Regions from separate parts of the Arthrobacter sp. A5 genome, predicted to be linked through region 4. Evidence: predicted binding sites of a transcription regulator. Region 4 holds the regulator's gene; each other region holds the start of a gene.
What was found. Region 4 encodes LexA, which represses DNA repair genes until DNA is damaged. Its sites were predicted from a motif close to TCGAACANNTGTTCGA; they were not measured.

Region 1 (7,415 bases), 2.0 Mb from region 4:
GGCCATGCGACCGTGGACTTTGGTGGCAATTACCAGTTCTTCTCTGCGTCCGTAATCGGTGAGGGCACGGCCTAGGATTTCCTCGCTGGAGCCGTTCGAGTAGACATTGGCGGTGTCAAAGAAATTGAAGCCGAGCTCAAGGGCCTGCCGGATGAAAGGACGCGATTGATCCTCGGGCAGGCTCCATCCGTGGTTCCCTCGCTGCGGGTCTCCGTAGCTCATACATCCCAGCGCAAGCGCCGACACGTCCGTTCCAGTGTTTCCAAGTTTGACGTATTTCATAAGTTATCTCCTGTGCTGGCCGTTAACTCCACTTTTTCCGTCGCTGGTTCTCTCGACCCTGTCCGCTTTCACGCCTCCCGCGTGCCCGGGGAAGTGGTCAGGGCCGGATCCCGCTGGCCAGCGCCCCGACGGTGTCGTCAATTTTGGCCAGGAGGCCGGCATCGAGACGGACTCCCGCTGCCTTGACATTGGAGCTCACCTGCTCCGGCCGGGATGCACCGATGACTGCGGATGCGACATTCTGGTTCTGCAGTACCCAAGCGATGGCCAACTGCGCCATGCTCAGACCAGCATGGTCGGCGATGGGTCGGAGCTTTTGCACCGCGTTGAGAACCTCCGGAGACATCCAGCGTTTGATGGTGTCCGCTGCGCCCTTTTCGTCCGTTGCCCTAGCCGAGTTCCTTTGCCAGCGCGTGGCCATCCCGGATCTGTTGCGCGGTCAACTCGCTGACGCCGATGTACAGCGCCTTGCCCTGTCGGACGACGTCGGCAAAAAGCCTGCAGCCGCCGGAGCGAGCCGTCGATTGACTCGAGGATGTGCTTCCGGGAGAGCCCGACGTCGTTGTGCCCCTTGGGCCCGGTCGGACCGAATACTTTGGTGAAGATTTCCAGAGACTGGCGCCGCTCGCCTTTCAGAGCAGCCCCGGGCACTGTTTCGGCTACCGTGTTGGCATAGACGTCGGCCGTGTCAAAGGTGCTGACGCCTGCGTCCAGGGCGGTCCGGACGCCGGCTGTGGCGGTATCATTCTCCACCTGCGATCCGTGCGTAAGCCAGTTGCCGTAGGTAATTTCGGATACTTTGAAACCGCTGTTGCCAAGATATCTAAAGTCCATGTGTCCGATGCTATCCGCCGCGACTCAGGCCCGTATAGGGCGGATCCAATATCGGGACGAGGTGATCACCAGCATCCCGCTTCCCTCACTGTTCCACTTGTTGCGCTTCCAGGGACAGAGATGTATTGCTGGCTGTCCGCGTGACTGAGGGCGTCAATCCTATGCTCCTGGTCGCGAAGGCGCCGTTGCCGGCTGAGAATTGGGCTCGTCAGAAGGGTGGTGGGAGTTCGGGGTTGTTGGGGTAGACGCGTCCGGTGGGTGAGGTGTGGATGAAGACGCCAGGGGTTGGTTGGGAGACGGTCCAGCCGGTGCCGGGGTCGTCTTTGAGGTGGTGGTCGAATGCGCAGAATGCGCCGAGATTGGTGTCGCTGGTTTCGCCCAGTGGCAGGGGTGTGCCATCAGGGGCGTAGGTCTGCCGGTGGTAGGGGATGGTGTGGTCGATTTCACAACTTCTGGCGGGTTTATCGCAGCCGATGCCCCGGCAGGTCTTGTCCCGATTGATGATCCAGCGGCGCAGGTCCGCCGCGGGTGTGTAGGCGTTGCGTCCGATGGAGAGGATGGTGCCGGTTTCGGGGTCGGTGAGGAACCTGAGCCAGGAGGTCGCCAGGCCGGCGAGTTCGCGGGCCTGGTCGGCGGGGATGGGGCCGTACCCGTCGAGGTTGCCGGGCCGTTCGTCCAGTCCCATCAGCGTCAGGACGGGGACGGTGACGGCGACCTGCGCCGGCGGGTAGCGGCGGGTTTTCCTACCCCGGCCCCCGCTGGCACCGACACCGGTACTGCCCGCGCCGCTGCCGGTACTGGTACTGGTGCTGCTGCCGTCGCCGTCGCCGTTGCTGCCGTCGCCGTCGCCGTTGCTGCCGTCGCCGTTGCCGGTGCTGCCGTTGCCGGTGCTGCCGTCGCCGTTGCCGGTGCTGCCGTTGCCGGTGCTGCCGTTGCCGGTGGTGTTGTTGGTGGTGTTTTGGGGGTCGGGGTCCAGGGCGAGGTCGAAGAGGTCCATGAGGACGTCGGCGCGGTATTCAGCGATTGCACGGGAGGGTTTCCCGCCGGGGGTGGTGCCGGTGGAGGGTTCGCCTTCGTGTTGGGCGTGGTGGGCCCAGGCGTCGATGGTTTCGTAGAAGCGCCGGGCGTCCACGGCGGGGAGGAGGGCACCGATTTCGGCCATTCCGTCGGGTTGGGCGAGGAACCAGACGTCTCGGTGGGTGCGGGCGCGTTCGTGCCGGGCGGCGAGGGGTTCGGGGTCGAGTTTCTCCGCTGTTTCCCTGGCGTATCTTTCCAGCGCCCGCGGGGTCAGGGACGGGGCGAGGGCGGTGATGGCGGCTTCGACCGGGCCCCAGAGCGTGGCGGGGGTGGTGCCGAGTCCGTAGAGGACGGCCTGGACGCGGGCCCGGTCCAGGATGCCTTGTTCCTGCAGTGCGAGGGTGACCGGGAGGAATATGGTGAGGTCTTCGCTGTTGTTCAGGAGGCGCTGGGCGCTGTAATGGCTGGTGTGCAGGGCGGCGCCGATCTCCGCGGCGGCCCATTTGGATTTGTCCGCCAGCCACTCCCGGCGCCCGGGGATACGGGGGTTGCGGGGTGTTTCGGCCGGCAGCGGGGGGCGTTCTGCGGCGAACGCGGCCACGGCCCGGGCCTGGATGGCCTGGGCCCAGGACATCATTTTCCCGGCCGCGGCCGCGTAGTCCAGGTTCTGGCCGGCGTCCCCGCCTGTCGGGTCGGTGAACAGCAGGGCAGCGGCTGCGCGGAGCGGGTCCAGCGGGTCCGGGTCCTCTTCACGGACCAGGGCGGCCAGCAGTGCCCGGCGGGCGGATTCGTCCTGCAGGCCAGCGAGCCGCACATCCGGGGACGCCAGATCACTCTCTGGCAGCACCGGTGGCTGCACATCCGCGGGCTGCACCGGTCGATGCACATCCGCGGGCTGCAGGTCAGTATCCGGCAGGCCGGGGTCCGGCAGGTCACTGTCCGCCGGTGGCTGCAGGTCCGCGGGCTGCAGGTCAGTATCCGGCAGGTTATTCTCCGCTGGCGGTTGCACATCGGCGGCCCGTGGATCGGCCGGCGGGTCATCGATCATCCGGCCGTCGGCAACTCGATTATCCGCAGCGGTGATGTCCAGGGCGGGTCTGTTCATCAGGGAGTGCCGGAGGTCCTCGTCGGTGACCGGACGGCTCGGTCCCCATATCAATTCCGGGAGAAATGGGACCGCGGACACCGCAGTCAGAGTGCCTTGGGCATGGCCGGGACGGGCGTGTTCGGGTCTCCCGAGGTATTCCTCGAGGAGTGCTTCGAAACCGGGTTCGCCGTTCATGCTACTAGTATATTCTAGTTATGCTACCATGGCCATAGTTAAATCGAACATATATCTTAGCCTGTATCGTCGTCTCCCCGTCGGCGCCTGACCGTATCAGTGTGGAGTTGCGGTCGTGGTCAGACGGTGTCCGACTGAGCACACCGGCGGGAGTTGTGGTCAGTCAGCCCGCGTCCCAGACTGTCCGTGCGCGGGCTCTCCTCTGCCTGACCGTCCACCATGTGCGGGCAGCCTCCGCCGGTTGAATAAACTTGACCAATGAGTGCAACATTGGTGGCCAAGGACCTTTCCGGCGGCCACGCCCACCGGACACTGTTCGCCGATCTCAATCTGACTGTGGCACGAGGGGACGTGGTGGGTGTCGTGGGTGCCAACGGTGCCGGCAAATCAACGCTGCTGCGCATCCTCGCCGGGGTCGAAGGCCCCTTCGCGGGCACGGTCAGCACGGCGCCGTCGGATGCCTTTGTCGGCTGGCTCCCGCAGGAACATGAGGGTCGTCACGGCGAAACGGTGACCGGCTACATCGCCCGCCGCACCGGCTCGGTCCAGGCAACCGCAAGGATGGAAGCTGCCGCGGACGCGCTGAGCTCGGGAACCACCTCGGCCAATGATGATTACGCCGCGGCGCTGGACCATTGGCTCGCCTGCGGTGCGGCGGATCTGGAGGACCGGATCCCCGCCGTGCTGGCGGAGCTGGAGCTGGGAACGGGTCCGGACGCGCAAATGACCGCCCTTTCCGGCGGCCAGGCGGCCCGGGTGGCCCTGGCGGCGCTGCTTCTCAGCCGCTTTGACATTGTCCTGCTGGACGAGCCCACCAATGACTTGGATCTGGCAGGACTGCAGCGGCTGGAATCCTTCGTTCAGGGGCTGCGCGGGGGCGTGGTCCTGGTTTCGCACGACCGCGAGTTCCTGGCCCGTTGCGTTACCTCCGTGGTTGAGTTGGATCTGGCGCAGAACCAGGTGACCGTTTACGACGGCGGCTATGACGCGTATCTGCAGGAGCGGGCGACCGCGCGCCGGCAGGCACGTGAGGCCTATGACGAATTCGCCGACAAAAAGTCGGATCTGGTCGCCCGCGCCCGCACTCAGCGCGAATGGAGCTCGCAGGGCGTGCGCAACGCGATGAAGAAGGCCCCGGACAATGACAAGATCCGGCGCCGCGCCAGCACGGAGTCCTCGGAAAAGCAGGCGCAGAAGGTCCGGCAGATGGAATCGCGCATTGCGCGGTTGGACGAGGTGGCCGAACCGCGCAAGGAGTGGCATCTGCAGTTCGCCATCGGGGCGGCGCCGCGCTCAAGTTCTGTGGTGGCCACGCTGAATCAGGCCGTCGTTCGGCACGGCAACTTTACGCTGGGACCGGTGTCGCTGCAGATCAATGCGGGGGAGCGGATCGGGATCACCGGGCCCAACGGCGCGGGCAAGACGACGCTGCTGCGGCTGCTGCTCGGACATGAGGCGCCCGACGGCGGCATGGCGGCTCTGGGCGCCAATGTCGCGGTGGGCGAAATTGACCAGGTCCGCGGAGGGCTGGCCGAGGCCGATGGTCTCGGCGATGCGTTTGAGAGCCAGGTCCCGGAGCTGAACGGCGCGGAGGTGCGCACCCTGCTGGCCAAATTCGGGCTCAAAGCGGACCAGGTCAGTGCCGCCGTCGGCAGTCTCTCACCGGGAGAGCGCACGCGTGCCGCGCTGGCCCTGCTGCAGGCCAAGGGCGTCAATCTGCTGGTGCTGGACGAACCCACGAACCACTTGGATCTGCCCGCGATCGAGCAGCTGGAGGAGGCGTTGGAAGGTTACGACGGCACCCTGCTGCTGGTCACGCACGACCGGCGGCTGCTGGAGAAAGTCCGGCTGGACACCCGCTGGGACGTCAGCGGCGGCCGGGTTTCAGTCCGTTAGCGGCGCCCGCCGGGCCCAAGCCACAAGCCCACCCGACAACGCCATGAAGTCCCGGTCGACGGTCTGCGCTTCGGGGTGCGCGTCGTGCCAGCCGATGATTTCCCGTGCCCCCGCGGAGTACGGAATGTCCGCGCGGTATTCGGGCACCAGGGACTTGATCTTGGCGTTATCGAAAATGACCGAGTGCGCCTTGTCCCCGAGCAATCCGGGGCCCAGCGACGGCGCATGCGCGGCAATTGTCTCCGAGGACACATGCACCAGCTCGGGCTCCGAAACGCCTGCTGCCTTGGCCAGCAGGCGGTAAATCTGATCCCAGGGCAGGAATTCGTCAGAGGTAATCGTGTAGCTTTCGCCGACTGCCTGCGGGCGGCCCAGCAGGGCGGTGAAGGCGACGGCAAAGTCCCTGCTGTGCGTCAGCGTCCACAGCGAGGTGCCGTCGCCATGCACCAGCACCGGCAGGCCGCTCCGGAGCCGATGAATGTCCGTCCACCCGCCCAGCAAGGGCAGGGACGTGCGGTCATAAGTGTGCGAGGGGCGGACGATCGTCACCGGGAAGCCCTCGTCCCGGTAGGCCTGCATCAGCACGTTCTCGCAGGCGATCTTGTCCCGTGAATACTGCCAGAACGGGTTGCGCAGCGGCGTCGATTCCAGGACGGGCAACCGGGCCGGCGGTTTCTGGTAGGCCGAGGCCGAGCTGATGAAAACGTACTGACCGGTCCGCCCAAGGAATCGGGCGATTCCGGCGGCTGCATGCTCGGGGGTGAACGAGACGAAGTCCGCCACGGCATCAAACCTGCGATTTCCCAAGGCTGCCTGCACCGCGGCACCGTCGCGGACATCCGCCTGCAGGACTTCGGCATCCTTCGGAGCCGGGCGCAGAGACGAGACGCCGCGGTTCAGTACGGTGACCCGATGTCCCTGGGCGACGGCGCGTTCCACCGCGGCCGCGCTGATCACACCAGTACCACCGATGAAGAGAATGCTGGGCGCGGCGGCGAACCCCCGGACGCTCACCATGCGTAGTCTTCCGGCGCGCTCCGGTGGCCGGGGAAGATATCGTCGAGCCGGTTGAGCGCGTCGTCTTCCAGCCTGACATCCAAGGCGGTAATGGCGGCGTCCAATTGCTCCTGGGTCCGGGGCCCCACGATCGGAGCGGTTACAGCGGGCTGGTGCAGCAGCCAGGCCAGGGCTACGTTGCCCGGTTCCTGACCGAGTTCATCGCAGAAGTCCTCGTACTGCTGGATCTGATCCCGATGGTTTTTGAGGGTCTCCTGGGCACGGCCCTCAGTGCGCCGGACGCCGCCGCGCTCCTTTTTCATTACTCCGCCCAACAGGCCGCCATGCAGCGGCGACCACGGAATCAGTCCCAGCCCATAGTGCTGCGCTGCCGGAATGACCTCGAGTTCCACGTTCCGGGTGAGGAGATTGTAGATGGACTGCTCGCTGATCAGACCGTTGTAATGCCGCCGTGCGGCAGCCTCCTGCGCGTGTGCGATGTGCCAGCCGGCGAAGTTGCTGCTGCCCGAATACAGGATTTTGCCCTGCTGGACGGCGACTTCGACGGCCTGCCAGACCTCCTCCCAGGGCGTGTTCCGGTCCACGTGGTGGAACTGGTAAACATCGATGTAGTCCGTCTGCAGCCGCTTCAGGCTGGCGTCCAGCGCCCGCCGGATATTCAGCGCGGAAAGTTTCGACTCATTGGGCAGGTGCGTCATGGTGCCATACAGCTTGGTCGCCAGCACGGTATGTTCGCGGCGGTTGCCGCCCTGGGCAAACCAGCGCCCGATGATCTCCTCGGTCCAGCCCCGATGGTGTTCCCCACCGTAAACATTGGCGGTGTCGAAGTAATTTATCCCTGACTGATGGGCCGAATCCATGATGGCGTGGGAGTCAGTTTCCTGGGTCTGCGGTCCGAAGTTCATCGTCCCGAGGCACAGACGGGACACTTTCAGACCAGAGCGGCCCAGCTGGGTATATTCCATTCCTCCAGTCTGCTCCAAACGCGTCTAGGCTGGGAAGAGGCCGGCGGAACTTCCCGCCGTCGGCATGACAGCGTGGAAAGGCAAACATATGTCTACTGAGCCGAAGGTTATCGTGCCCGAGC
Region 2 (7,415 bases), 1.0 Mb from region 4:
TACGGCCGGGCCAACGGCGGATGCCGCAGCCCACACAGCGCACCACCGTGGCGCCACACTGCGCGAGGAACTGCGGATCAGCCTGCAGGCCAAGCCGGGCTTCGGCGACAAGGACCATGTGCTGGCCTATGCGCTGATCCAGCGCCCCAAAGCGTTCGCGAAGCTGCCCGCCAACCTACAGTCCGACCTGAAGACGCTGGAAGCGGCCCCGGCGGCGGAGCGGGACGCGGACGCCGGCAACATCAAGACCACGGCCCTGAACGGCGGCTACGGCACGTCCATCCAAACACACGCACAAGCGATCCAGGCCAAGCTGGCCTCGGCACCCGCGAAGTAACGGTCCATAAAAGGGCCGCCGGGTCTCCGCGCGGCCGCGGCCGGCCTTGGTCGACCACCGGGCCATGTGGTCACCCCGCCGTGGCAGTGATCACGTCCTTGGAGTGGACGCCTCGTCCAAGGTCACCGACGCCGCGTGTTGACCGGGCGACGGGTCGGTCCCCTGCCCACGGGTCGGCCTTGCGGCGCCGTCGTCTTTGGGGGCGGCGGCGTCGGCTCCGTCGGGGGCGCCGTCGTCGTGAGCACGGCTGGGCCTAAAACTGCTCGGTCGTCCGATCTGATCGGTCCGACTCAATTTCGAGGGCCACCAGATGACCCTGCCCAGGTCATAGGAGAGCGCCGGGACCAGCAGCGAGCGCACAACGACCGTGTCCAGCAGCACTCCGAAGGCAACGATGAACGCGATCTGCACCAGGAAGAGGATGGGAATAACACCCAACGCTGCGAACGTCGCTGCCAACACCACACCGGCGGACGTAATCACGCCGCCGGTCACCCCCAGCCCGCGCAGAATGCCCGGGCGCGTGCCCAACTCCAGGGACTCCTCGCGTACCCGTGTCATCAGGAAGATGTTGTAGTCCACGCCCAGCGCCACGAGGAAAACAAACCCGAACAGCGGCACGGCCGCGTCGGCCCCCGGGAAGTGGAAAAGGTGCTTGAAGGCCAGCGCCGAGACGCCCAGCGCTGCCGCGTAGGAGAGCACGACGCTGCCGATCAGCAGCAGCGGCGCCACGATCGAGCGAAGCAGCAGCATCAGAATCACGAGAATGACGGCGAGCACCAACGGGATGATTTTAGTCAGGTCGCTTTGCGCCGTGACATTGGTATCCAGCGCGATCGCTGTCACGCCACCCACCAGCACGCCCGCATCCAGCGGTGGCAGGGTTCCCCGCAGATCGCGCACCACCTGCTCCGCGGCGGCGGAATCCGCCGGCGTCGTGAGCGTCGCGTTGATCAGGACTTTCCCGTCTTTGAGGACTGGTGGCCGGGCGGGGCCCTCTGCCACCGGGCTGCCTGCACCGGAGTAGACGGTGGCTCGGGAGATGCCCTCCTGACCGGCGACGGCGGCAAGCACAGAATCCGTCTTTTCCTGGTCCTCGATGATCAGCACCGGACTGCCGCTGCCGGCGTCGAAATGCTGGCCGAGAGCCTTCTGTCCGTCGACGGCGTCGCTCTTCGCCAGTATTACATCCGACTGCGAGACGCCGCTCGCGTTGAGCTGGAGCGCCCCGGCACTGGCCGCCAGCAATGTGATCAAAGCGGTAATCCACGCCGCCCGAGGATGTCCTCCGATCATCCTGCCCATCCGCTGCCACAGTCCGGTTATCCCTTCCAACCCGGCGCGGGCTTCGCTCTGCTCGTGTCTGCCATGCTCGCGTCCGGAATGCTGGTACGCGGAGTTCTGACCGCCGTCCACCTTGGGCCGGAACGGCCAGAACGCCAACCGGCCAAAGACCACCAGCAGCGCCGGCAGCAGAGTGAGGGAGGAGAGCAGCGCAAAAACTATACCGATGGCGGCAATGGGGCCCAGGCTCCGGTTGGAGTTCAGATCCGACACCAGCAGACACAAGAGGGCGATGATCACGGTGATTCCGGAGGCCAGGATCGGCTCCTAAGCCGCACGCAGGGCGCGTCCCAGAGCTGCCCACCTGGAGGTCACCTGATGGAGCGCTTCCCGGAACCGGGACACCAGCAGGAGCGAGTAATCCGTTGATGCACCGATGACCAGAATGCTCAGAATCCCCTGGCTTTGCCCGCTGAGCTTGATCCAACCCCAGCTGGCAAAGGCGTAGACCAGCAAAATGGCCGCTGTCAGCGCAAAGACCGATGTCAGGAGCACCAGAATGGGTAGAATTAGGGAGCGGTAGACCGCCAGCAGAATGAGGAAGACAGCGATCAGCGCCACGAGCAGCAGCACGCCGTCGATCCCGCTGAATGCGTTGACCAGATCCGCTGTCAGCCCGGCCGGCCCCGTCACGTAGACCGTTGCGCCAGCTGGCAGGTTCTCCGCCAGCACATGCCGCAGGTCAGCGATCACGGTTTTCACGTTTTCCGTATCGGCAACCGGGACTATGAACGTCACGGCTTTTTTGTCCGCCGACGGGATCGGGCCGGCAATGCTGACGGTGGCCGGCGCCGTCGGCTGCTCAACGCCTGCGACGGCGGCCATCTTCGCCGTCAGCGTGGCATAGTCCGCGAGCTTGGGGGCTGGGATTTCCGTTTCCGAGGTCAGCAGCACAATGGCTGGAATGCTGCTGGAATCCAAGAACTGCTGCTGCAAATCCCGAGCCTTGGTGGACTCCGCGCTGGCCGGCAAAAAGCTTGCCTGATCGTTGCTGGAGACCGCAGAGAGCTTGCCGAACGTCGGGCCGCCAAAAGCGGCTGCTCCCAGCCAAATGACAAGGAGCACCACCGGCAGCAGTATCCGCAACCAGCGCCTCGGGTTCCAGTCTTTGTCCATTGGACAGCCTCTGCTTCGAGATTTATCTCCATGATGGAGCTTCTTTATCATAAAGATAATACAGATATGCTGGTTAAAATCCAATGCCTGATGCATAGAGTACAGAGGTGGTGAAGCGTGACGGCGCCGAGGCCGAACTATGAACTATTGACACTGCTGCAGCAGTTCACCGTGGAGACAGACCGCTACGTGGACGCCGTCAGCGGAATCCATGGTCTGCACCGGACCGATATGAGCGCCCTGGCGTTCATGGTCCAGTCCGCTCGCACCGGACAGAAGGTCACTCCGGGACGTCTTGGCGAGGCTCTGAACCTCAGCTCACCGGCGACGACGGCGCTGGTGGCCAGGCTGGACCGCGCCGGTCACGTGACCCGCCAGCGCAGTGACGAGGACCGCCGCCAGGTCCGGCTCGCCATGACAGACCACGCACGTCAAGTGGGCAGCACGCTCTTTAGTCCGCTGGCCCGGCATCTGGGCGATGCGCTGGAGAACTACAGTGCGCAGGAGCGGGAACTGGCGCAGCGGTTCCTGCGGGACATGATCGAAGCAACAACTGCCGCCCGGGAGGACATTCCCCCGGCCTGACCGCGGGATTCCGCCGTCGAGCCCGTCCAGACCCCGGAGTCGGTATGCTGATTCCGAAGTCTCCTGCACGAAATGTTGGACGTCGCCTGCACCGCTGTCTCCCACACGTCGTCAAGGTTCAGCGGCGTCCGCGCTTGGAGGCATGACCTTTCGTCTTCCCTCCGGACGTCTTGGCGCCCCTGCCGGCACCCTTGGCACCGCGGACTGCTGAGCCGCCGGCCGCCGTCGTAGTCTTTTTTGAACCTTTTCCCGAGCGGTCTGCGGCACCCTTGCCGCTGACTCCGCCCCGAATCTTCTTCGGCGCGGCATCCTGGGCGGCCTGAACGGATGGCTGGCGCGAGCTTTGCGCCGTCCGCCCCCGCACCACGCCGATGAATTCCTCGATCACAGGATCCATATTCCCCTCCAGCCAGGCGAGGCCGATCTGCGGCTCTACGACTCCCGTCACCGGGCGCGAACGCAGTGACCTGCGGCTGAACTGGCGTGCCACGGACATCGGCAGAATCAGAATTCCCAGCCCGGCCTCCACCAGGTCCAGTGCGGCCTCCAAGGAATCCATCGCCGGCAGCGGTTTCCGGGCTCCGTCCCGAATCTGGTCCGAAATATCCCGCCACTCGGGAAAGAGATCCGGGTCCTGCAGCAGGTATTCCGCTGCCAGCTCAGTCACCGGCACCTCGTCGAAAACGGCGATCTCGTGATCCTTTGGCGCCACTACCACAGGAATCTCGGCGTAAAGCGGAATAACATTCAGCCCCGTGCGGTCCACGGGAAGCCGAACGAAGCCGATTTCCGCTTCGCCGCGGTGCAGCACCGCCACCTGGTCCGCTTCGGACACAGGCGAGGCCAGCAGCGGGCATTGTGGCATGCGGTCCTCCCAGCGGCGGATCCACTTGCCTGGAGTCACTCCCGGCACAAAGGCTACGGTCAGAACTCGAGATTCAGGCACCTGAACACAGTAGCGCACCCGACCCGAGGCCGGGCCAGTAAATGCGCCATGCTGCGTGCACATGCCCGATCAAGGGCCCTCCCGCTGATGACGGTGCGTTGGCTACGGCGCATGGTACCCAATGCATTTGGCTTGGCGCGGTGGGCACGGCGGCGCATTGGCGCGGTGGCGCTGTGTATGCCGCGTTAGCGCGGTGCCTAGCCGCGGTGCATGGGGTGGCGCATAGGGCGGCGCATAGGGCATGGTGCATTTGTCGTTACATGGTTCAGGGTCGACAACGCGGGCGGACGTTGGATTACCAAGACCGCACATCATTATCCCCAACCCAAATGTGTACTATTATTCTCCTCCGTCAGCGCGTATTATGGTATACATGTTCGATACATTGAGTTCCGGTTCCGCAGGGTCCGCACACAACGCGGCCGGCACACCCCCGGCTTCGACCCTCGGCACTGCCCACTCGGGCGCCCGAGCTGCCGCCGGAGCGGGTGCTCGCTCGGGCGCCGCTTCCGCGGGCGCCGGTCCTGTTGCTGCCGGTCCTGTTGCTGCCGGTCCTGTTTCTGCCGGTCCTGTTTCTGCCGGTCCTGTTGTTGCTGGTCGGGTTGGGATGATTGCGGGGTGGATCACTGTTTTGGCGGGGATGGATCCCGAGGACGGGGATGACGGGGAGCGGATCGGGTTGCTGCGGGTGATGGAGGACCTCAAATCCGCTGCCTGCGCGGGGCAGGCCCGTACCGCTGCCGCGTTCGACGCGTCCCAGCGCCGGGCGCAGGCCGGGGCGGGTATCCCGGCCGCGGAGCTGGGCAAGGGCATCGGGGGGCAGATCGCGTTGGCGCGGCGGGAATCCCCGCAGCAGGGAAACCGGCTGCTGGGCCTGGCCCGGATCCTCGTGACCGAGATGCCGCACACCCTCACGGCCCTGAGCAGCGGGCTGCTCAATGAGTGGCGGGCGGTACTGCTGGCCCGGGAGACCGCGTGCCTGAGCGCCGATGACCGGCGCACCGTTGATGCCGGGCTCGCCGCCGACACCGGGGCGCTGGCGGGGATGGGGAACAACAAGCTCGTCAACGAGGCCAAACGGGCCGCGTACGCCCTTGACCCGCAGTCCGTCACCGCGCGGAACGCGAAGGCCGAAAACGACCGGCACGTCAGCTGCCGGCCCGCGCCGGACACCATGACGTACCTGACCGGGCTGCTCCCCGTCGCTCAGGGCGTGGCCGTGTACGCGGCACTGGCGAGGGAAGCGGATTCCCTGCGCGCGTCCGGAGACGGACGCGGACGCGGGCAGATCATGGCCGACACCCTCGTCCACCGCGTCACCGGTACCCCCGGCGGGATCACCGGCGTTGAGATCCAACTCGTCATGACAGACCGGACCCTCTTCCAGGGCGACAGCGAACCGGCCTACCTCCCCGGCTACGGCATCGTCCCCGCGCAATGGGCCCGGAACCTCACCCGCCGCACCCACACCAACAGACCCACCAACAGACCCACCAAACCCGGTGGATCCGCCGGCAGCTCCGGCGGGGAGATGCCGGACGCGGCGATGCCGGATGAACCGGGGATCCGGGTGTCGCTGCGCAGACTGTTCACCGCCCCGGGGACCGGGCAGCTCGTCGGCATGGACGCGAGGTCCAGGTTCTTCCCGCCGGGACTGCAGCGCCTCATCCGGACCAGGGACCAGACCTGCCGGACCCCCTACTGCGACGCGCCGATCCGGCACGCGGACCACATCATGCCACACAACCGCAAAGGCGCCACCAGCGAAATCAACGGGGAGGGAACATGCGAACGCTGCAACCTCGCCAAGGAAGCGCCCGGCTGGTCCTCCATCCCACGACCCGGACCCCGCCATACCGTCCAAATCACCACCCCCACCGGACACACCTACCAATCCACCGCACCCGCCCTACCCGGCACCACACGAACGGGAGCCGGCCGGCCGGGAACGAGAACCACCGCCAAGAGAAAGAAATACTTCCGCCAAGTCGTACCCGGCCGATTCTCGTCGCCCTAATCCCGGGTCCCACCGCCGGAACACACCTCAGGCGCGGATTTCAACCAACCCGAGACGGCTGTGCGAGCCGATGGAGCACCCCACGAACATCGCCCTTGGTCTGCTCCCCCGAGGCGCACCAGGCCGAGTGCTACCGCTGCTGAATACCCCCCGTACTCTTAAGGCATGAGTTCTGAACCTTCCGCCCAGTCCATGAAGCCCGAAACAGCTGCCAAGAAACTGGGCATCTATCTGCCGGCCGCGCCTGCCGAGTTCCGGGACAACGCTATCTCCCGTGGAGATTTCAAGGCGTTGCAGGAGAATCCGCCGGTATGGCTTGAGGAACTGCGACGTACCGGGCCGCACCCGCGACCCGTCGTGGCGCAAAAGCTCAATATCTCTGTCGGCGGGCTCAACCGATCGGAGATCACCGAGCCGCTGACGACGGCGGAGATCACCGCGCTGCTGCAGGCCCCGCCGAAGTGGCTGGTCACCGAGCGCACGGTGCACGCGAAGGCACGCGCGGAAGCCAAACTGGCGAAGGACCGAGAGGCCAAGCGTCGGCCCAAGAGCTGACCGCTGAAATCAGGTTCTGATCAAAGCTTGGGATCGACGATTTCAGCCGCCAACGTCTAAACCGTCGTCGTAATTCCGGTGTATCGTTTTACCTCTTTGCAAATCGTATGCACCCGATGCCCTCGTTGACTGCATACATTTGAACTTGGTGAAGATGACTCTCATTTAGTTTTTGGCTTACGCGTTTGACCTCGATGAAGGCGACAAGTTGCTTGTCGATTCGGACACCGTAACCGGCGAGTAGTCCTGCTTAACCATGTATTCCGTCGTTAGGTCCCGGAATTTGTCGTAGCCAAGTCTCTCGCAGAGCATGTCCGTGATCAGGAGGCGCGTGTCGCCTTCATTCGCATCTCTGGCCACCAGATCTTGAAGAGGCTTCGCAAAGCGGCGGACGGCCAATCGCACCTGCGCCCGAGCATCCGATTCCCATTTTGGCTCCTTAGCGCCAGCTGGTGACTTAATCTTGGCCACAAGCGTCACCGACGCTTCTTTCGCGGCGGCCGCACCGATCGACG
Region 3 (7,415 bases), 1.5 Mb from region 4:
TGACACGGGGCCCGTGCTCGGCGGATTTTTCCATCGATTAGGATGCCGGCGAACCCTGTACCAATTTGCTGGATGAGTTTGCCTGCGGTATCTGGTACCTCGGCGAGGCCACGGACATGCCGGCGGCCCTATAAATGCAGTCGGAGATCAGTGCGGCGTTCGCCACAACGGAACGGCTGACAGAGGGCGGTCCCGACGCCATTATGTCCTTCGACGTGGATGGTCATCGGAAGCGGATCAACGGGTCGCTTTCGCGGGTCAGTGATCTCGCCCGTGCCGGCGGCCGCGCCCGCGTTAATGCCAGCGCCCCTCGAAGGCCCGGTTCAGGGCCCTTCCCGCCGCCGATCTGATCGGAGCGGACCTGCAGCGGCCGCACAGTTAAATGGCCGAGCAGCCGGCGAAAAGGTACCTGAAAATACCTGTCGCCAGCTGCCCGTCCGGGATGAAACCTGCCCGCTTAGCGGCTGCGGCGCTGGTTCGACGCCGGGGCCGAGGCGCGGCGGGGACCAGCTCCGCGTGCCGTTCGATCGGAGCCGCCGCCCTTATAGCTGCCGGTTGAGGTTCCCCCAGTGGTGGAGGACCAGACCTGGGCCGATCCTTGGGCACGAGGGGCAGTGCCGCGCTGACTTGCGGCATTCTGCCCCGCACCCGAACGGCCGGCAGCCCGCGGCGCATCATTGCGGTGCGATGCTGCCTGCGGAGCGCGCTTAGGGCCGCGTGCAACGTCACCGGCGCCCTCGGCGCGGGCCGGACGACGGTTCTCGCTGCCAAACCGGGGTGCCTGTGTCTGTTCCTTGCGGCGGTCCTCACGGTTGCTCGATTCGGGGGCTCCGGCGTAAACCCTGCCGCGTTCACCGCGACCTCCCCGACCGCCGGCGGCCGGGGCGCCCTGACCGGATCGGCGTGCGCGTTTGCGCTCGGCATTGGCACCGGTGGACTCACCGCCGCCCTGCTGACCGGTCTTGCCCGCCTGCAGAGCGGCACGGGTGCGCGGGTCGACCTTACCGGCAACCTCACCCACGAGCGTGGCAATCAGCGGGTGGCTGGCGGTGACGCGCTCAAAGGAGACGTCGACGCCGGCTGCCTTCATCAGTTTCTTGACGTCGGACTGCTGCTCCGGCAGCGTGATGGTCACAACGGTTCCATCGGATCCGGCCCGTGCCGTACGGCCCGAGCGGTGCAGATAGGCCTTGTGCTCGGTGGGCGGGTCGACATGGATCACTAGTTCGACGTCGTCGACGTGCACGCCGCGGGCGGCCACATCGGTGGCGACAAGCACACGCACCTCACCGGAGGAGAACTCCGCCAGGTTGCGGTCACGGGCGTTTTGCGACAGGTTCCCGTGCAGGTCGACGGCGGGAATGCCGGCGTCGGTCAGCGTCTTGGCCAGCTTGCGGGCGTGGTGCTTGGTGCGCATGAACAGCAGACGGCGGCCGGCTCCGGAAGCCAACTCCACGATTAGCTGCTTCTTGACCGTTTGGTCGCCAACCACCAGAACATGGTGTTCCATGGTGCTCACGGACGCCTTGGGATCATCGACCGAGTGCGTCAACGGGTTGCTGAGGTAACGCTGGACGATCTTGTCCACGCCATTGTCGAGCGTGGCGGAAAACAGCAGGCGCTGGCCATCCTTCGGCGTGGTGTCCAGGAGCCGCTTGACCACCGGCAGGAAGCCGAGGTCCGCCATGTGGTCGGCCTCGTCCAGCACGGTGATTTCGACCGCTTCCAGGGTGACCAGGCGCTGCTTCATCAGGTCTTCAAGCCGGCCCGGGCAGGCGATGACGATGTCGACGCCGGCCCTGAGTGCACGCTCCTGGCGCTGCTGGGAGACACCTCCGTAGATCACGGTGGTCGTGAGGCCCATTTCCTTGGCCAGCGGCTCAATCGTGTTGTTCAGCTGGGTGGCCAGCTCGCGGGTTGGTGCCAGGACCAGGCCCAACGGGCGGCCCGGTTTCCGGCGGTAGGCGGCTTCGGCCTCGGCCTCGGCCAGGCGCGCTACCAGCGGAAGGGCAAAGGCAATGGTCTTACCGGAGCCGGTGCGGCCGCGGCCCAAGACATCCCGGCCTGCCAGCGTGTCCGGAAGGGTCTTGACCTGGATCGGAAACGGCTCCTCGATCCCTTTGGCGGCGAGGGAAGCGGCAAGGACCTTGGGCACACCAAGGCTGGAGAACGTAGTCATAGGAGATAGTTGCTTTCGGTTCGGCATAAATACGATGCCCTGCGCCGGCCGGCGCAGGGATTCGCCGAAGAAATGTCAGAAAATGTCTACCGCAGACCATGCACCGGGCCCGGCATATGCGGGCTCATCTGAAATCATGGAAAATAACTTGCGGGACTGGATCAACGCGTTCATCGACGCATGAAGGGCGCTAAGGCGCTTCAAGTGCCTTCAGTCTATCAGGCCACCGACTCAAGTCCTGCCAAATCGGACGGACCTCCCGGCAGCACGACGGCGCCCGTTGCCGTACGTCGGAGGCAAGCCGCCACCCCACCCGCTTTGGCGAGTTCAGAATCACAGTGCTTTCCACAATTTCCAGTTCCGGAATCCGCTCGGCCATGGCCACCTCTGCGCTCATCATGTCCTCCGCCGGATGCAGCCACATCAGCACGAGAAAGTTGGCGGAACGAGCGCAGGATCCGCGCAACCTCATCATGGCGCGCCGCGGGAACCCTGCCGGTCCACTCGCAGCTGGCAGGATAGCCGGAATAACCCTGCGCCGGCTCGCACCGAGAGGAGAGCAGGCCGCTGGCCAGCAGCGGGTTAAGCTGCCGACCCCACCGTGGACGGGTATCCGCAAAGACCTGACATAGCCGACGACGGCGGCGGGCACGCCAGGACCGCCCACGGCGGCGGCACTGCCGCGCTCCTGCGTCGGGTGCCGCCGTCGTCGTCCTCCCTGCGCGCTCTGCGTTGCAACCGCCGTCCCGGCCAGACGTTCCGAAGGGCCGGGCGGCGGCCCGAACAGCCGGGCAGGCCGCCCCCCGTGGCCTGCGGCCGGTATTCTGGAGGCAATGAGCGAATTCCCAGAAGCAGCCCGCGCATCCCTTCCGCGCGCTGTGACACCCGGCAGCCAAGCCTCGCACGGAACCTATCAGGCCCAGCCCGTTTCCTTTGTACGCCGTGGCACACGGCTGCAGGGACGGCGCGAGCGGGCTTGGCAGGAATACGAAAAAACCTACGCCATCGACGTTCCCCGGCATGTGGCGGATACTTCAGTACACCCGGACTTCGTCTTTGCTGCCGAGGACACCTTCGGCCGCCGCGCGCCGTTGATCGTGGAGATCGGATCCGGGCTAGGCGACGCCGTCGTCTTTGCCGCTGAGCAGAACCCGGACAAGGATTTTCTGGCCGTGGAGGTCTATCTCCCCGGGCTGGCGCAGACCCTGCTGAAGGTCGCGTCACGGGGGCTCACTAACGTCCGCGTTGTCCAAGCCAATGCACCCGAAGTGCTCAGCACCATGCTGCCGGCGGGGTCCGTGAGCGAAGTCTGGGTGTTCTTCCCCGATCCGTGGCACAAAACCAAACACAACAAGCGCCGCATGGTCAAGGAAACCTTCGCCCCGCTGGTCTCCCGGGTCCTGCAGCCGGGCGGTCTCTGGCGGTTGGCGACGGACTGGTCCGATTACGCCCGGCAAATGCGCGAGGTTCTCTCGACCTCCGAGGACTTCGCCAACGTCCACGACGGGGAACGAATTGGAGCAGATAGCCCGCTTACTCAGTCCAGGACGACGGCGGTCGACTGCGACCGATCCGATGAGCCGGACACCGAGGGCGGGTGGGCGCCGCGCTTCGCCGGTCGGATCCTGACCGGATTCGAGAATAAGGCGCAGCTGGCAGGGCGGACTGTTTTCGATCTGACTTTCCGGCGCCTGTAGCTGGCTTCACAGGTGGCTGGCCTTCCCTGCACATCGTTGCGGAGGCCCGCGGTTGCGCACATTGTCCGGGGCCGGCTTAGCCCGGTGCCATCGGCGGCCTAGCCTCGGAGCATGAGAGCACACAGAGCGATTGCGCAAATGGCTACAGCGGAGCGACCCCGCGAAAGGCTCCGGCGTGTGGGTGTGCGCAGGCTTCGCGACGCGGAGCTGCTGGCCGTGATCATCGGGTCCGGACTGCCGGGCTGCAGCAGCCTGGAACTGGCCGCCCGGATCCTGAAAAAGACGTCGGGAGCCGCGGCCCTCACCGAGGTCACCGTGGAGCAGCTCCTGGAGGTGGATGGCGTAGGGCCAGCGCTTGCCATGCGGATAGTAGCAGGCTGTGAACTCACCCGGAGGGCACTTTCCCGAGGCCGACAAGACTGGCCGCGGCCCAATCCCCTGCCCGCTGCAATGGACCCCTACGGTAGCTGAGCGGCCACCGGCATTTCTTTCTGTGGGTGGTCGTCGCGGAGGTCACCAGCGGCCGCGTGGAGGCCTTCCGGCGTAACTCCTTCGGCAACTGAGCGAAGTCCGGCACTTCATGCTGTGAGCTGTAGACCACCACCGCGGGCGAGCGGAGACTTGGGCGCCACCCTCTTTTGCCGTCATAGGTGGTTCATCAGTTTCGCCGGCGACCCCGGGCGGGAAACCGGGAAACCGGGAAATCGGCAACAGGGAAATAAGTTAGCCCCGCTCAAGAGGTTATCCCCAACCCAAATGTGTACTATTATTCTCCTCCGTCAGCGCGTATTATGGTATACATGTTCGATACATTGAGTTCCGGTTCCGCAGGGTCCGCACACAACGCGGCCGGCACACCCCCGGCTTCGACCCTCGGCACTGCCCACTCGGGCGCCCGAGCTGCCGCCGGAGCGGGTGCTCGCTCGGGCGCCGCTTCCGCGGGCGCCGGTCCTGTTGCTGCCGGTCCTGTTGCTGCCGGTCCTGTTTCTGCCGGTCCTGTTTCTGCCGGTCCTGTTGTTGCTGGTCGGGTTGGGATGATTGCGGGGTGGATCACTGTTTTGGCGGGGATGGATCCCGAGGACGGGGATGACGGGGAGCGGATCGGGTTGCTGCGGGTGATGGAGGACCTCAAATCCGCTGCCTGCGCGGGGCAGGCCCGTACCGCTGCCGCGTTCGACGCGTCCCAGCGCCGGGCGCAGGCCGGGGCGGGTATCCCGGCCGCGGAGCTGGGCAAGGGCATCGGGGGGCAGATCGCGTTGGCGCGGCGGGAATCCCCGCAGCAGGGAAACCGGCTGCTGGGCCTGGCCCGGATCCTCGTGACCGAGATGCCGCACACCCTCACGGCCCTGAGCAGCGGGCTGCTCAATGAGTGGCGGGCGGTACTGCTGGCCCGGGAGACCGCGTGCCTGAGCGCCGATGACCGGCGCACCGTTGATGCCGGGCTCGCCGCCGACACCGGGGCGCTGGCGGGGATGGGGAACAACAAGCTCGTCAACGAGGCCAAACGGGCCGCGTACGCCCTTGACCCGCAGTCCGTCACCGCGCGGAACGCGAAGGCCGAAAACGACCGGCACGTCAGCTGCCGGCCCGCGCCGGACACCATGACGTACCTGACCGGGCTGCTCCCCGTCGCTCAGGGCGTGGCCGTGTACGCGGCACTGGCGAGGGAAGCGGATTCCCTGCGCGCGTCCGGAGACGGACGCGGACGCGGGCAGATCATGGCCGACACCCTCGTCCACCGCGTCACCGGTACCCCCGGCGGGATCACCGGCGTTGAGATCCAACTCGTCATGACAGACCGGACCCTCTTCCAGGGCGACAGCGAACCGGCCTACCTCCCCGGCTACGGCATCGTCCCCGCGCAATGGGCCCGGAACCTCACCCGCCGCACCCACACCAACAGACCCACCAACAGACCCACCAAACCCGGTGGATCCGCCGGCAGCTCCGGCGGGGAGATGCCGGACGCGGCGATGCCGGATGAACCGGGGATCCGGGTGTCGCTGCGCAGACTGTTCACCGCCCCGGGGACCGGGCAGCTCGTCGGCATGGACGCGAGGTCCAGGTTCTTCCCGCCGGGACTGCAGCGCCTCATCCGGACCAGGGACCAGACCTGCCGGACCCCCTACTGCGACGCGCCGATCCGGCACGCGGACCACATCATGCCACACAACCGCAAAGGCGCCACCAGCGAAATCAACGGGGAGGGAACATGCGAACGCTGCAACCTCGCCAAGGAAGCGCCCGGCTGGTCCTCCATCCCACGACCCGGACCCCGCCATACCGTCCAAATCACCACCCCCACCGGACACACCTACCAATCCACCGCACCCGCCCTACCCGGCACCACACGAACGGGAGCCGGCCGGCCGGGAACGAGAACCACCGCCAAGAGAAAGAAATACTTCCGCCAAGTCGTACCCGGCCGATTCTCGTCGCCCTAATCCCGGGTCCCACCGCCGGAACACACCTCAGGCGCGGGACCGACAAACTTGCATAGCCCGACCTGAGCCGTCAAATCTGTTCCGTCAATCTGGTAGGTTAATGGAATTTTCTAATGGGACTTTCGAATGCTGTATGGCTCCGTGCGTGAGGGGCCCTTACCGCGTTACACGGCTACCGCTGGGTCGGGCTGCTTCTGCCAGGGCCACCGTCCGGTAATTTCCAACTCCAGGGAAAAACTGAGGAACGTACGAATAATCACGATGACGGCCAGCACCCCCACGCTGGTAAACGTCGGGGTCACTGCGACGGTCCGGATAATGTCTGCGGCCACCAGCAGCTCAAGACCCAGCAGAATGGACCTCCCGAGGAGTTGACGGTACGCCGTGTACAGGGATAGCTTGCCGGCCACTGCCACCCGCTTTGGCCGGTAGCCGCGCAGGGCCAACGGAAAAGATACCAATGCCCCAACGATCATGACGGCCACTCCGGCAGCGTCCAGATACTGTCCGGCGGCTTCGATAATGCGTTGAAAATCCATGACGTCCTCTCAATCCAAGTCAACTCCACGCGGGTCGGGCCACTTTGTCTGGCTCAGCGGCCGAACAACGCAGGCCGCGGCTGCGATGCGGGTCCTGCCGCCGCCTAAGATTGAACAGTAGAGGTCTGGTCTTCAGATCCCCTAAATAATCTGCAGGAAGTCTATTCAGTGACGTTTCCCCCCGCCGGCTCTTCGGAACTGGTTACCCGGGCCGCCGGAATCAATGAACAATCCGCCGCTGCCGGATTTGATTATTTCAGGTCAGACCGCGTCGCCGGGATCGAATTCGAACCAGGCACGGGGTTGCTGCGAGGCGAGGTAGCCGGAACCACCGTATATAACGCCACAGCCAAACTCGTCCACGGAGTTGATGGGGCATGGTCCTGCACCGGGGGTATCTGCAGCTGCCCCGTCCGGCAGAACTGCAAGCACGTCGCGGCGCTTCTCTTCGCCGGCGAAGACGATCCATTCATCGGAGCGCTGCTCGGCGCCCGCGCTACCGCGCCCCCTAGCGGCACCACTGCAACGGGGGAATCGTCCGGCTGGGAGGAGGCGC
Region 4 (7,415 bases):
ATGCCGCCAAAGAAAACAAAATTGGAATCCGACGGCGCCGGCTTGAGCCCGAACGCGGATAGTCCGGCCACGATCCGGTCGCGCTGGATCTTGATGTCCTCAACGTTGGCCAGCAGGGAATCGGAGTTCCGCAGCGCCGCCACGGCCGTGGCTTGTGTAATGGCGGAGAGGTGGTAAGGCAGCCGGACCAGCCGCAATGCGTCGGCGATCTCAGGGGCGGCGGCGAGATAGCCCAACCGGGCGCCGGCCAGGGCGAAGGCCTTACTCATGGTGCGGGAGACCACGAGGCGCTCACGCCCCGGCAGTAAAGCCATGGCGCTGGGTGTTCCGTCATGGGCGAATTCCGCGTATGCCTCATCGACGATGATAATGGCTTGCGATGCCTTGCCCGCCTCGTAGACCTCTTCAACAACTTCGGCCTTGAGCGCCGTGCCAGTCGGATTATTTGGTGAACAGAGGAAGACAATGTTGGGTGCCAGTTCGCGTACCTGTTCGGCGGCTGACGCGGCGCTCAGGCCGAAATCCTCCGTGCGGCGCCCGGTGACGTACTCAGTTCCGGTGCCGTTGGCGAGCAACGGATACATTGAGTAGGTGGGAGGGAAGCCCAGGGCTCTGCGTCCCGGTCCGCCGAACGCCTGCAGGATCTGTTGCAGCACCTCGTTGGACCCGTTGGCTGCCCAGACGTTCTCAGCCGCTAGGCCGTGCCCCAAATATGCAGCCAAAGCCCGTCGCAGTTCGGTGAATTCCCGGTCCGGGTAGCGGTTGAGGCCGACCAGCACGTTGTCGACCGCCTTGAGGATGGCCTCGCGCGCATCATCGGGGACGCCGTGGGTATTTTCATTGACGTTGAGCAGGATGGGGACGTCCAGCTGAGGTGCACCATACGGGTGCAGCCCGCGCAGATCGTTCCGCAGGGGCAGCCGGTCGAGACGCTCAGTCTGATTCACGGTTCCAGTTTAAGCTCCCCGGCCGCCACGGTCGAACCGGGCCGGGAATTAAAGCTGACATAACCACCTCATCAGTCAGCTCTTAGAGGCTCACCGGCCCCAATGGTTGGCGACGCTGGTGGGCCTCACTGCTGTGCTTCAAGGCAGCCTTCGCCATCAGTTCAGCAGCGGAACGTAGACCTGCTGCCCCGGCTGGACGACTGAAGTGGTGAGACTGTTCAGCTCCAGGATGTCCGCCACAACGTCCCGCGGATCCCGTGACGGATCGCTTGCCGAGGCGATGCTCCAAAGAGTCTGGCCCGCCATGACGGTGACCTTGGAAGCGTGGACCCCCGGCGAATTTGCACCGGTGGAGGCTTGGGCCGGCGACGTAATGAACCCGGCCAGCAACAGCACAGCGATAGCGGACAGCATCAGTGGAATACCCATCAGGACCAGACGCCCGCGGCGAGTCAGTCGGAGCTGGATCTTGGATGCGGGCTGCCAGCCCTTGGAAGCCGGCCGCCGGCTCACGGAGGCGGGCCGGGCTTCGAGATTAAAGGTCGATGTGGCGTTCATTTTCTTCACCTTTCACGCTACGAGGTCCAGTTGTCCTGACCCGGCAGTGCACTTGTAGCGCCTGTAGGCGGCGCAGGGTTCAACTACCACTGGTCCAGCTAGAACATGTATTCGAAACTGTGTTCTCCAGTTGTAGCACTCACTAACGATGCATGCCAAGACCCGGTAGAACATATGTTTGAAATCAACCGGAAACTGCCCTAGATTAGAAGCAGGATCCGGCCACACGACGAGTCCACCAGAACCCACCGACATTTTGGCTGGGGGCGTTGGGGGGTGGTCAGCTCCGACCAAGCCGTAGCATACGGATGACGGGCGGAGCGGATCCGCCGGGCGCTTGTCGGCGCCGGGCCGGTTGCAGTTTCAAGAAGGGACGGCACGTCATGGCAGGTCCGGAATTCATCCTCCATAGCGGGAACCGTGCCAGCCGGGCCGGCTTTAAGGGCCTGACGGTGCGGCAAAAAAAGATCCTTGAGTGTATCCAGCGCTCCATCAGTGACAAGGGCTACCCGCCGTCCATGCGTGAGATCGGCGACGTCGTCGGGCTCGCAAGCCTGTCCAGCGTCACTCATCAGCTCTCCCAGTTGGAAAAACTGGGCTATCTGCGTCGGGACGCGAAGCGCCCCCGCGCCATGGAAGTGCTCATCCCGCTCACCCTGGACGACGGGGTCGTGGAAATCGAGGGCGTGCCATCCCCGGCAAAGCTGCGCAGCGCCAGTGGTCTGAACATGGCAGAGCTGAGCAGCGCCTCAGACACCGCCATGGTGCCTCTAGTCGGACGGATCGCCGCCGGCGGACCCATCCTGGCTGATCAGGTAGTCGAGGACGTCATGCCACTCCCACGCCAGCTCGTAGGTCATGGAGAGCTCTTTATGCTCAAGGTGACCGGCGACTCCATGATCGACGCCGCGATCTGTGACGGCGACTGGGTCGTAGTGCGCCGGCAGCAGGACGCCATCAACGGCGACATCGTGGCGGCCCTCCTCGATGACGAAGCAACCGTCAAGACGTTCCGTCAGCGGGATGGGCACACCTGGTTGCTGCCGCAGAACACCCGTTATGAACCGATAGTGGGCGACAATGCCACCATCATGGGCAAAATTGTTTCGGTGCTGCGCGCCATCTAGGCGGGCGGTCTGCCGCCGGTCAGGCCTCGGGTTTGCCTGCTTCGGCCAGCCGCTGCAGGGCGCTCATCACCAGCGCACGGTCCGTCGTGGGCCAGAATGGTGGGAGGGCCGCACGCAGAAAGCCACCGTAACGGGCCGTGGCCAGCCGTGAGTCCAGTACTGCCACCACGCCCTTGTCCGAGGACGAGCGGATCAGCCGGCCCGCGCCCTGCGCAAGCCGGACCGCCGCGTGAGTCGCCGATATCGACATGAAACCGTTCCCGCCGGCCTTGGCAACGGCGCGCGAGCGTGCGGTCATCAGCGGGTCATCCGGGCGCGGAAAGGGGATCCGGTCTATCACCACGAGCCGGCAGGACGCACCCTGCACATCAACGCCCTGCCACAGGGACATGGTGCCGAACAAACAGGTGTCCGGTTCAGCCTCGAACTGCTTGACAAGGGCGGCCATCGATGACTCCCCCTGACAGAGCACAACCACCTCCAGCCGGGACCGGAGCGCTTCCGCGGCGTCCTCTGCGGCCCGGCGGGAGGAAAAGAGGCACAGCGCCCCGCCGCCCGAAGCCCGGATCAGTGCTTCGAGTTCATCAAGCTGCTCCGCCGAGGTGCCGCGCTCCGGCTTCGCCAAATGGGCGGCCACATACAGCATCCCCTGCTTGGCGTAGTCGAACGGCGAGCCTACGTCCGCCCCGGTCCAGCTGGGCGCCCCGGGACCCAGCAGTCCCAACCCGCCGGCCGCCGGTTCAAATGCCGCGCCGACCGCGAGGGTAGCCGAGGTCAGCACAACCGTATGATCCGCGAAGAGCCCCTCCCGGAGCCGGCCGGCCACGCTCAGCGGTGCGATGTTGATCAGAGCCGGAGCCGACTCATCCGGCACGGAGTAGCCTTGCTGCGGGGTGAATCCGCCCGGTCGGGACAACCAGACCACCTCGCCGGCCTCGCGCGCCACCAGCAGCCTCTCGGCCAGTTCCAGAATCAACGTCAGGCGTGAGCGCGCCATCTGGCGTCCGCCGTCGGCATTGCCGGCGTCCCCCTTGGAATCCGACAACGCCGTCCGGCAGGCATCGCGCACCTGATCAATGGCGGTGAGCTGCTGCTCGTTCAGGCCCGAGGGCAGCAGCCCGGACGGGAGTCCGCCAAGGGCCGCCTCCAGATACCCGGCCGCGGAATTGAGTGTCTCCATCGAGATGCCCGTATTCTTCCGCGCGCTGGAGGCGGCAACGTGAATCATCTGCACAGAGAGCTGACCGCTGACAGCACCGGTAACCCGGTCCTGAAGTTCATGCGCCTCATCCACCACGACGACGTCATACTCGGGCAGGACCGCGAGGCCCTCAAACGCGCTGATCGCCAGCATCGCATGATTCGTCACGACGAGGTCCGCCTCCGCGCCACGTACCTTCGCCAGTTCGCTGAAGCATTCGAGCGCCAGTGGGCACTTCTGCGCCCCAAGACACTCCATCGACGTCACCGAAACCTGGCGCCAGGCCCGATCGCTGACCCCCGGCGTGAGTTCGTCGCGGTCTCCCGTTTCGGTGTCCTCCGCCCAGTCCCGGAGCCGGACCACCTCACGGCCCAACTGGCTGGAGGACCCGGAAGAGGCGCCGACGGGGTGAATGACGCTGGTGTCCTCGCCGAGCGCGAACAACTGGCCCTCGGAGGGCTCCTCCGACGGGAACCCGCCCTGCAGCTTATGCTTGCAGACGTAATTGCTCCGCCCCTTCACCAGCGCCACCTTCACCGGCCGCGGCAGCATTGCGGAAATCGATTCCAACAGCCGCGGAAGGTCACGGCCGACAATCTGCGCCTGCAATGCAAGCGTTGCGGTGGAGACCAGGGAAGGCTTATCGCTCTCGAGCGCATGCGCAATCAGCGGGATCAGATAGGCCAAAGATTTTCCGGTCCCTGTGCCGGCCTGGACCAGCAAATGATCACCGGTGTCGATGGAGGCGACCACGCGGCGGACCATTTCGTGCTGACCGTCACGCTGCTGGCCGCCCATGGCGTCCACCGCGGCATCGAGCAGCTCCAGGGCAAACTGCTCCCCCGCGGCCGTTTTTACGTTCCGTGCCGCTGCCTCAGCCATGGAGGATAAATGGCTCCAGCTCTGCGGCCAGCCCCTCGCGCACCTTCACGCTGGCGTGCGTTCCGGACTCGCCATGGTCCAGCGTAAGGATCTCGGCATCGGATTCATGCAGCTTGCTGATCAGGTCCCCCCGGTCGTACGGAATCAGCAGCTCCAGCTCCACGCCTGGGCGCGGAATTGCTTCGCTGATGGCCGCGAGCAGTTCGTCAATGCCCTGCCCCGTGCGGGCCGACACCACCACGTTGCGTGGTTCGCGCTGGCGGAGCCGCTCGATCACGTAAGGGTCGGCGGCGTCGGCCTTGTTCAGGACAATGATCTCCGGGACCTTGCGGGCGTCCACCTCGCTGAAAACGTGGCGGACGGCGGCGATCTGACCCTCCGGATCCGGATGCGAGACGTCCACAATGTGCAGGATCAGGTCCGCATCCGCCACCTCTTCCAAAGTGGACCGGAAGGCCTCCACCAGCTGGGTGGGCAGCGAGCGGACAAAGCCGACGGTGTCCGCCAGCGTAAAGCCGAGCCCGTCGGCGGTTTCGGCCTTGCGGACGGTGGGGTCCAGCGTGGCAAAGAGCGCGTTTTCCACCAGCACGCCGGCGTCGGTGAGCCTGTTCAGCAGCGAGGACTTACCGGCGTTCGTGTACCCGGCAATGGCGACGGACGGGACGGCATTACGACGGCGGTTGGAACGTTTAGTGTCCCGCGCGGGTTTCATTGCACCGATTTCACGGCGCAGTTTGGCCATCCGAGTCCTGATCCGGCGCCGGTCCAGTTCGATCTTCGTCTCACCGGGCCCCCGGGAACCTATGCCTCCGCCGGCCGCTCCGATGCGTCCACCGGCCTGCCGGGACATGGAGTCACCCCAGCCGCGAAGCCGAGGCAACAGGTACTCCATTTGGGCCAGCTCCACTTGGGCCTTGCCCTCACGGGATTTGGCGTGCTGGGCAAAGATGTCCAAAATCAGGGCCGTCCGGTCGATCACCTTGACCAGTACGATGTCTTCAAGGCTACGGCGCTGTGACGGAGCCAACTCGCCGTCCACCACGACGGTGTCGGCGCCGGTTGCGGCCACGATGTCCTTAAGCTCCAAGGCCTTGCCGGAACCAAGGAACGTGCCCGGGTCCGGTTTGAGCCGGCGCTGAACGATCCCATCCAGCACCTCTGATCCTGCGGTTTCCGCCAACGCCGCCAACTCACGCAGCGAATTCTCCGCGTCCGCGAGCGTGCCTTCGGTCCACAGACCGGCCAGCACCACGCGCTCCAGCCGCAGCTGGCGGTACTCGACCTCGGTGACGTCCTCAAGCTCGGTGGACAGACCTGCCACCCGGCGCAGTGCGCGGCGATCCTGCAGATCCTCCTGGTCGCCGTCGTAGCTGCCGTGCCCGCCGTCAAGAGCGGATATCGCCTGTGCCTTTCCCAGGTTGGTGCTCAACCCGCGGGCCTTTGCGGCGCCGTCGGAGGTCCTGGAACCGGAACGCGCCGCATGCTCGGCCACCCCGGCGTCCTTGGCCAGAATCCGGTCAATGACGGCCTGGATATCGGCCGCGGTCATGTCCTGACCCTCGTCGGATGTTCCTGCTTCATCGGCGCCGGGGGCTGGATTCGGGTTGGTCATAGTCTCCTTTAGAAGGTCGTGCTTAACATCGTAGTCCGGTCCGCGGGCATTGGAGCCGGCCGCAGGGCCTTCCGGCGTTTGGCCGGGCGTTGGTATACCTGGGAATTCCTGGGCCATTAAACATCCTTAGGTGATCGGTTCGCACGGATTTTACTCAACGTGCCGGCGGCGAAGCGGGCTGCAGCCAGTTCATGGCCTGGCGCTGGCATGAACCGCCGCTGGACTACCGCTCTTGGAATGGGCCCTGCCGGAATCGCCTCTGAACGGGCCACTGCGGGACGGGCCACTGCGGGACGGGCCACTGCGGGACGGGCCACTGCGGGACGGGCCACTGCGGGACGGGCCACTGCGGGACGGGCCACTGCGGGACGGGCCACTGCGGGACGGGCCACTGCGGGACGGGCCGATCACAGAATGTACATGCGTCCATGCTAGCAGTGGTCCCGGTCGTGGCGGCGGAATTATGCGGGCGGCGGAAGCGGACGCCTGCAGATTCCGTTTCGGCCACCGGCACACTAACGTGACGGACTATGGGCTCGGATCATTACTTCAGCGCGCAGCCGGCAGGACCGGAAAAACGGCGGTCACTTCAGGTGATTCTGGCCGGTGAACAACGGCATCTGAGCACGACGGCGGGCATCTTCAGCCCGGACGGCGTGGACAAGGGGACGACGATTCTCCTGCAAAATGCACCAGCGCCCGCAGAGAGCGGAAATCTTCTCGACATCGGCTCCGGCTGGGGACCGGTGGCCCTGACCCTGGCCCTGCGCTCGCCGGCAGCCCGGGTCTATGCGGTGGACGTCAATGAACGCTGCATCGCCCTGACCAACGAAAACGCTACATCGCTGGGGCTGAACAATGTCACCGCGAGCCTGCCGGAGGAGGTGGATCCGGCGGTCACGTTCCAAACCATCTGGTCCAATCCCCCCATCAGGGTGGGCAAGGACGAGCTGCATTCGCTGCTGCGCATGTGGCTGCCGCGGCTTGCTCCCGGAGGTGCCGCGTATCTGGTGGTGCAGAAAAATCTTGGTGCGGACTCGCTTCAGCGCTGGCTTAGCACCGATCTCTGCGCCAAATTTCCCGCACTT

Region 1: ACLLJI_RS14775 (DUF222 domain-containing protein) is a predicted target of LexA. The motif match lies at 3,459-3,474, and genes of this name have one in related genera.
Region 2: ACLLJI_RS00840 (DUF222 domain-containing protein) is a predicted target of LexA. The motif match lies at 4,694-4,709, and genes of this name have one in related genera.
Region 3: ACLLJI_RS19235 (DUF222 domain-containing protein) is a predicted target of LexA. The motif match lies at 4,669-4,684, and genes of this name have one in related genera.

What each region holds. Positions count from the first base shown of each region.
Region 1 is NZ_CP180316.1:3,137,082-3,144,496, reverse strand. It holds gene ACLLJI_RS14785 (aldo/keto reductase) at 1-282, opposite strand, end outside; partial or broken gene ACLLJI_RS14780 (aldo/keto reductase) at 351-1,116, opposite strand; gene ACLLJI_RS14775 (DUF222 domain-containing protein) at 1,325-3,415, opposite strand; gene ACLLJI_RS14770 (ABC-F family ATP-binding cassette domain-containing protein) at 3,674-5,311, shown strand; gene ACLLJI_RS14765 (SDR family oxidoreductase) at 5,300-6,328, opposite strand; gene ACLLJI_RS14760 (aldo/keto reductase) at 6,322-7,293, opposite strand; gene ACLLJI_RS14755 (aldo/keto reductase) at 7,382-7,415, shown strand, end outside.
Region 2 is NZ_CP180316.1:178,286-185,700, reverse strand. It holds gene ACLLJI_RS00860 (hypothetical protein) at 1-337, shown strand, start outside; partial or broken gene ACLLJI_RS00855 (MMPL family transporter) at 428-2,797, opposite strand; gene ACLLJI_RS00850 (MarR family winged helix-turn-helix transcriptional regulator) at 2,915-3,382, shown strand; gene ACLLJI_RS00845 (substrate-binding domain-containing protein) at 3,501-4,328, opposite strand; gene ACLLJI_RS00840 (DUF222 domain-containing protein) at 4,936-6,345, shown strand; gene ACLLJI_RS00835 (DUF5997 family protein) at 6,538-6,900, shown strand; gene ACLLJI_RS00830 (hypothetical protein) at 7,078-7,415, opposite strand, start outside.
Region 3 is NZ_CP180316.1:4,047,663-4,055,077, forward strand. It holds gene ACLLJI_RS19210 (hypothetical protein) at 135-350, shown strand; gene ACLLJI_RS19215 (DEAD/DEAH box helicase) at 458-2,179, opposite strand; gene ACLLJI_RS19220 (hypothetical protein) at 2,518-2,811, shown strand; gene trmB (tRNA (guanosine(46)-N7)-methyltransferase TrmB) at 3,013-3,876, shown strand; gene ACLLJI_RS19230 (UPF0758 domain-containing protein) at 4,015-4,347, shown strand; gene ACLLJI_RS19235 (DUF222 domain-containing protein) at 4,911-6,320, shown strand; gene ACLLJI_RS19240 (DUF1622 domain-containing protein) at 6,485-6,859, opposite strand; gene ACLLJI_RS19245 (SNF2-related protein) at 7,028-7,415, shown strand, end outside.
Region 4 is NZ_CP180316.1:1,186,671-1,194,085, reverse strand. It holds gene ACLLJI_RS05440 (histidinol-phosphate transaminase) at 1-947, opposite strand, end outside; gene ACLLJI_RS05435 (LysM peptidoglycan-binding domain-containing protein) at 1,104-1,505, opposite strand; gene lexA (transcriptional repressor LexA) at 1,889-2,632, shown strand; gene ACLLJI_RS05425 (ATP-dependent DNA helicase) at 2,652-4,715, opposite strand; gene hflX (GTPase HflX) at 4,708-6,327, opposite strand; gene ACLLJI_RS05415 (class I SAM-dependent methyltransferase) at 6,858-7,415, shown strand, end outside.